3 regions of the Vibrio sp. YMD68 genome follow, and region 2 is predicted to be linked to each of the others. Evidence: predicted binding sites of a transcription regulator. Region 2 holds the regulator's gene; each other region holds the start of a gene.
The links. Region 2 encodes CRP, which controls carbon source genes, mostly activating them, when cyclic AMP is high. Its sites were predicted from a motif close to TGTGANNNNNNTCACA; they were not measured.
Positions count from the first base shown of each region.

Region 1: QF117_RS11130 (ROK family protein) is a predicted target of CRP. The motif match lies at 1,381-1,396, and genes of this name have one in related genera.
Region 3: QF117_RS08115 (CTP synthase) is a predicted target of CRP. The motif match lies at 693-708, and genes of this name have one in related genera.

Region 1 covers NZ_CP124614.1:1,068,203-1,070,483, reverse strand. Annotated here, with positions in the region: gene QF117_RS11130 (ROK family protein) at 88-1,305, opposite strand; gene pyk (pyruvate kinase) at 1,569-2,281, shown strand, end outside.
Region 2 covers NZ_CP124614.1:241,085-243,365, reverse strand. Annotated here, with positions in the region: gene QF117_RS07045 (phosphoribulokinase) at 1-843, shown strand, start outside; gene crp (cAMP-activated global transcriptional regulator CRP) at 1,106-1,738, shown strand; gene QF117_RS07035 (DUF1338 domain-containing protein) at 1,900-2,281, opposite strand, start outside.
Region 3 covers NZ_CP124614.1:440,701-442,981, forward strand. Annotated here, with positions in the region: gene mazG (nucleoside triphosphate pyrophosphohydrolase) at 1-585, shown strand, start outside; gene QF117_RS08115 (CTP synthase) at 793-2,281, shown strand, end outside.

The sequences.
Region 1 (2,281 bases), 830 kb from region 2:
GTCCATAGTATGGGGCTTAGACAGAAAATAAAACCCATATAACGTCATGTCACATGGGTTTATTATCAATATTGTAGATAAGTCTTGTTAACCTTCAATGACTTTCATTAAAAGTAGACCATCAAAAAGCGCCTGTTTAATCAGCGCAGCGCCCGGCATCGTTGCTTGTTTATAAAAGCGCGACTCCACCAGCTCTAAATCTTGATGATACACTGGAAGACTCTGCTCTTTGATGCACGTTAACACCGCCGGATAGAGCACATCTTTTGCTTGGTTAATAACACCACCAATCAAGATTTTTTCTGGGTTGAAGAGATTGATCACAATCGCGATTGCTCCCCCCAAATAACGGCCAAGTTTCTCTATAACATCAACGGCTAAAGGGTCGCCATTAGCGGCGGCAGCGCAAATCGATTCAATGGTCATTTCTTCAAGTGCACTTAATTCCGAAGCTTCACCGTTATCGATGCGCCTTGCCACCTCTTCTCGAATCGCTTGAGAGCTGGCAACCGTCTCAAGGCAGCCACGATTACCACAATGGCATCGCTTTCCGTTAGGGTCGATTTGAATATGACCCAATTCGCCAATGTTTCCATGACGACCTTGCAGCACTCGACCGTCTAGAATAATGCCCGCACCTAACCCATGGTGAATAGAGATAAGCACTGAATTATCATTGTCTTGTGAGTGGCCAAACAGTTTTTCGGCCAAAGCCCAGGCTCGGGTATCGTTAGCGACGAAAACAGGTAGCCCAGTCGCTTTATAAATTTCAGGCCCCAACGCCAAGTTCTGCACATTGTAGTGCGGCATTTGCAGTACGATACCGTCTTCCGAATTAACCAGCCCTGGCAAGGTAATCGCAATACTGGTCACTCTATCAAGCTGCTCTGAATACGTTTGAAAAAATTCATCAATTTCATGCAATAAACGCGCTAAGACATCGTCTTGATCGAGTTCGTGAATGTCAATTTTGGTATCGATTAGAACATCACCACCGAGCTCATGAAGCGCAATGGTCAAATAACCGCGGCCTAAACGCATCGACAAAAACTGCCAGCCTTGATTATTCACTTGCAAGCCAACCGCAGGGCGACCTCGACTGGTTGATTCCTGAACCGTCGTTTCATGAATCAGATGAGACTCTATTAACTCACGAGTAATTTTAGTGATACTTGCAGGCGCAAGTGAACTCTTCTTCGAAAGATCAATTCGAGAAATAGGACCATTTTGGTCTATGAGTTTATAGACACGACCAGCGTTGACCTGCTTAATATGATCAATGTGACCGGGTTGAGCCATGTACATGATGTACTCCAAAAATCAGCAACATATTAATTTTTTTACTTTGCGAAGTAATTGTGAAGTGCTTTGATAGTATGCCGTGACAGGTATCACGGAGAAAAACCCATCTTTGCGGAAGGTGTCGAATTGTTAAGGATTATTCACCCGCATTTTTTTCCAGTCGCAAAGTAATTATCTGATCAATGTTGAAATATCAATGATTCACCTCACCAAATTACCCACACTGCATATACTTAGAAAAGCAATGGAATGTTTAGGAGAACAGGATGACCTCAGCAACACGAAGAACAAAGATTGTAACGACCCTTGGCCCTTCTACCGATAAAGGCGATAACCTCCTCGAAATAATCAAAGCCGGTGCCAATGTTGTCAGAATGAATTTTTCCCATGGCACGGCCGAAGACCACAAAAATCGAGCGGCAAAAGTACGCGAAATCGCCGCAAAATTGGGAATACACATCGCCGTGTTAGGCGATTTGCAAGGGCCTAAAATTCGTGTCTCAACGTTCAAAGAGGGAAAAATAACACTCAACCCAGGCGATCGATTTACTCTAGATAGCGACCTTGGCCCTGGTGAGGGCGACCAGGACGCCGTAGGCCTAGATTACAAAGAACTGCCCAATGATGTGGTAGCCAATGACATTTTACTTCTGGATGATGGTCGAGTTCAGCTAGAGGTTGTCTCGGTGGAAGGAAACAGAGTCCACACTATCGTCACGATTGGTGGGCAGCTTTCAAATAACAAAGGCATCAATAAGAAAGGGGGTGGCCTTTCCGCAGACGCATTAACCGAAAAAGATAAGAGAGATATTCTTCTCGCCGCTGAGCTTAAAGTGGACTATTTAGCCGTTTCGTTCCCGAGAAATGGGGAAGATATGAACTATGCGAGACGCTTAGCAAGAGATGCCGGTTTAGAAGCCAATTTAGTGGCCAAAGTGGAACGCGCTGAAACCGTCGCAACCGTAGAAAATATGGATGA
Region 2 (2,281 bases):
GTAACTGGCTCTTCTGGAGCAGGAACCACCACCACATCAGAAGCGTTTCGCAAAATGTTCAATATGATGAACGTGAAACCAGCGTGGGTGGAAGGTGACAGCTTTCACCGCTTCACTCGACCAGAAATGGATGTGGAGATCCGAAAATCCAGAGAACAAGGTAAACACATCAGTTACTTTGGTCCGCTGGCCAACGACTTTCCTACCCTAGAGGAATTTTTCCGTACTTACGGTAACGAAGGAACTGGGCAGGTACGACGTTATCTTCATACCTTCGATGAAGCGGTCCCTTACAATCAAATGCCCGGCACCTTCACACCGTGGCAAGATTTACCTCAAGACTCAGATGTGCTGTTTTACGAAGGGCTGCATGGTGGCGTTGTCGACGGGGATGTCAATGTTGCCCAACATGTTGATCTACTCATAGGCATGGTTCCGATTGTTAACTTAGAGTGGATTCAAAAGTTTGTTCGAGACACACGAGACCGTGGCCACTCACGCGAAGCCGTCATGGATTCGATTGTTCGATCTATGGATGATTACCTCAATTATATTACCCCTCAGTTTTCTCGCACTCATATTAACTTTCAGCGTGTTCCTACGGTTGATACATCAAACCCACTTAACGCAAAAGGCATCCCTAGTCTGGATGAAAGCTTTGTCGTTATTCGCTTACGTGGCATAAAGAATGTCGACTTCCCATACCTCCTCGCTATGATTGATGGCTCTTTCATGTCACGACATAATACATTGGTGGTACCAGGTGGGAAGATGAGCTTTGCGATGGAACTGATTGCAAGACCAATCCTGCAGCAGCTGATCGAAACCGGGAAAATTGGATAAACTCTCATCAAAGAAGTCGATTACTTTTCATACCGTGATCATGTGCACATTTTTGCGTAAAATAACCGCGTATAGAAGCGATTAAAATCAAGAAATTTGAAGTAAAAAAGGATACTATTCTTAACCGAGATACTAGATAGCTTGCAGCATGAATAACGTGCTCTTATCCTAAGCAGGCTTATTTTAGGCTAGCTGACTGTATGGAAAGCGACAAGCACACCGCGGAAAGCGACAAGCACACCTTCAGAGGAAGTGAGATATTATGGTTTTAGGTAAACCTCAAACAGATCCAACACTAGAGTGGTTTCTTTCACACTGTCATATTCATAAGTACCCTTCAAAAAGCACGCTGATTCACGCCGGCGAAAAAGCCGAAACGTTGTACTACATCGTTAAAGGCTCTGTAGCGGTACTGATCAAGGATGAAGAAGGTAAGGAAATGATTCTTTCTTACCTAAACCAAGGTGATTTTATTGGCGAGCTAGGCTTGTTTGAAGAAGATCAAGAGCGTACTGCATGGGTTCGTGCTAAATCTCCTTGTGAAGTTGCTGAGATTTCTTTCAAGAAATTCCGTCAACTTATCCAAGTTAACCCAGACATTCTAATGCGTCTTTCATCACAAATGGCTAACCGTCTACAAGTGACAAGCCAAAAAGTGGGTGATTTAGCCTTCCTAGATGTGACTGGCCGTATTGCACAAACGCTGCTTAACCTAGCAAAACAACCTGATGCAATGACTCACCCTGACGGCATGCAGATTAAGATCACTCGTCAAGAGATTGGTCAAATCGTTGGCTGTTCTCGTGAGACCGTTGGTCGTATCTTAAAGATGCTAGAAGAACAGAACCTAATTTCTGCACACGGTAAAACTATCGTTGTATACGGAACTCGTTAATTTCTAATGATTAGAAATTGATAAAAATCAGAAAGCCACCCTCAGCAATGTGGGTGGCTTTTTTATGTCTACGGCTAATCAAAACGAAAAACGGTTCTATTGGCTATCAGTACTTTTGACTATCAATACTTTTGGCTATCAATACTTTGTGCATTGAGTTATCAGCTATCAGTGCTTTCAAAAATCTTATCGGCTGAAGCCGCAACAAAACCCGTATAAAGTTCACCATTTGCCATCGGATAACGCTTGGCAAACTCATAAAAGCCACCTGGTATCGTTTTCTTGCCCTCGCTAAATGTCACCTCGACCTTATCGGCCATCGTCGAAGACTGCTCAAGCAGCACATCTGGTGAGCCTTTCACTTCGCCACCCGATTCATTTATCTTAAAACCCGATTGACGAAGATGATCGTTGACGTCTTTCACTTCTGAAAATTGATTGAGTTGATTCACACTCACAGTGAAGTGATTGGCTCCATAGCCATGGGCCGCTAGCCATGCTGCATATTCACTCTCGCTGGCCAATGTTTGGTAATCGGTATCA
Region 3 (2,281 bases), 200 kb from region 2:
CTCACTCGTCGTCACCCACATGTATTTTCAGACGTTCAATTTGACAGCGAAGAAGCGATCAACGCCAATTGGGAGATTGAAAAAGCGAAAGAGAAAGCGAAAGAGAAAGCGGCCAAGAATCTAGATAGAGCGAAGAACCTCGACGGTGATGATCACCCGCAATGGGACAGCATTTTGGACGCTATCCCTAACTCGCTACCAGCTCTTCCTCGTGCGATTAAAATACAGAAAAAATGTGCTCAATTTGGTTTTGACTGGGACACGTTAGGGCCTGTTGTCGAAAAGGTCCATGAAGAGATTGAAGAGGTCATGGAAGAAGCGCTGCAAGTCGAAGTCGATGCAGAACGAGTAGAAAGTGAACTGGGTGATTTGCTCTTTGCGGTTGTGAATCTTTCTCGTCATTTGGGGCAAAACCCTGAGTCGGCATTAAGCAAAGCAAACCTTAAATTCACCCGCCGTTTTCAGCAGATTGAAGGGCTGGTCAATCAAAAAAGCAAGACGTTAACGGATTTCAATTTGAAGCAACTCGATGCGATGTGGGATGAAGTTAAGCGCTTGGAAAAGTTGAAGAAGAATCAAAAGTAAACCGTATTTTCTGTTTACTAGTGGTTAAAAGTTGACTCATTTTGAATATTGACTAACTTAAAAGTGGTTAAACAATTTGATTTGGAGCAAAAAATAAAAAACCACAGTGTGATAGATTTCACGTTGTGGCGATAAGGGGCTTCTGGTATATTTATACCCCGTCCAGAAGTAGTCCATTTCCCTCATTCAACCAATTTCAGGTTAAACATGACGACAAATTACATTTTTGTTACTGGCGGGGTTGTATCCTCTCTAGGTAAAGGTATTGCAGCAGCATCTTTGGCTGCTATTTTAGAAGCTCGTGGCCTTAAAGTGACCATGATGAAGCTTGACCCTTACATCAACGTTGATCCGGGCACGATGAGCCCAACTCAGCATGGTGAAGTGTTCGTTACCGAAGATGGCGCTGAAACTGACCTTGACCTTGGTCACTACGAGCGTTTCATTCGTACCAAGATGACTAAGCGCAACAACTTCACAGCCGGTCGTGTTTACGCAGACGTTCTACGCAAAGAACGCCGCGGTGACTACCTAGGTGCAACGATTCAGGTTATCCCACACATCACTAATGCCATCAAAGACCGCGTCATTGCCGGCTCTGAAGGCCACGATATAGCTATCGTTGAAGTGGGTGGAACAGTCGGTGATATCGAATCTCTACCATTCATGGAAGCTATCCGTCAGCTAGCGGTTGAACTTGGTCGTGAGCGTGCAATGTTTATGCACCTAACGTTAGTTCCTTACCTAGCTGCCGCAGGTGAAGTGAAAACCAAACCAACACAGCACTCAGTGAAAGAACTTCTGTCTATCGGTATCCAACCTGATATTTTGGTTTGTCGTAGCGACCGTGTTATCCCTGCAAACGAACGTAAGAAAATTGCTCTTTTCTGTAACGTACAAGAAAAAGCGGTTATCTCAATGAAAGACGTAGATTCAATCTACAAAATCCCACAGTTAATTAAAGCTCAAGGTACTGATGACCTAGTGTGTCAACGCTTTGGTATTGATGCGCCTGAAGCGGATCTTTCTGAATGGGAACAAGTTATTTATGAGGAAGCCAATCCAACAGCCGAAGTGACTATCGGCATGGTGGGTAAATACATCGAGCTTCCTGATGCCTACAAGTCAGTGAACGAAGCATTAAAACATGCAGGCTTGAAAAACCGATTAAGTGTGACCATTAAATATGTAGACTCACAAGATGTAGAGTCGAAAGGTTTTGAAACTCTAGAAGGTCTTGATGCTATTTTAGTTCCTGGTGGCTTTGGTGACCGTGGTATTGAAGGCAAGATTTTAGCGGCTCAATACGCTCGTGAAAACAAAGTACCTTATCTTGGTATCTGTCTTGGTATGCAAGTGGCCCTTATCGAGTATGCACGTAATGTTGCAGGTCTTGAAGGTGCGCATTCAACAGAATTTAACAAAGAGACGAAGTACCCTGTAGTAGGATTGATCACTGAATGGGTTGATGGTGAAGGTAAAGTTGAAGAACGTACTGAAACTTCAGATCTAGGTGGTACTATGCGTCTTGGTTCACAGCTTTGTCACCTTGCGAAAGGCACGAAAGCTTATGAACTTTACGGTAGCGCGACGATCCATGAACGTCACCGTCACCGTTACGAAGTGAACAATAACCTTCGTCCACAAATTGAAAAAGCAGGCCTAAAAGTGTCTGGTTTGTCGGCGGACAAGAAGT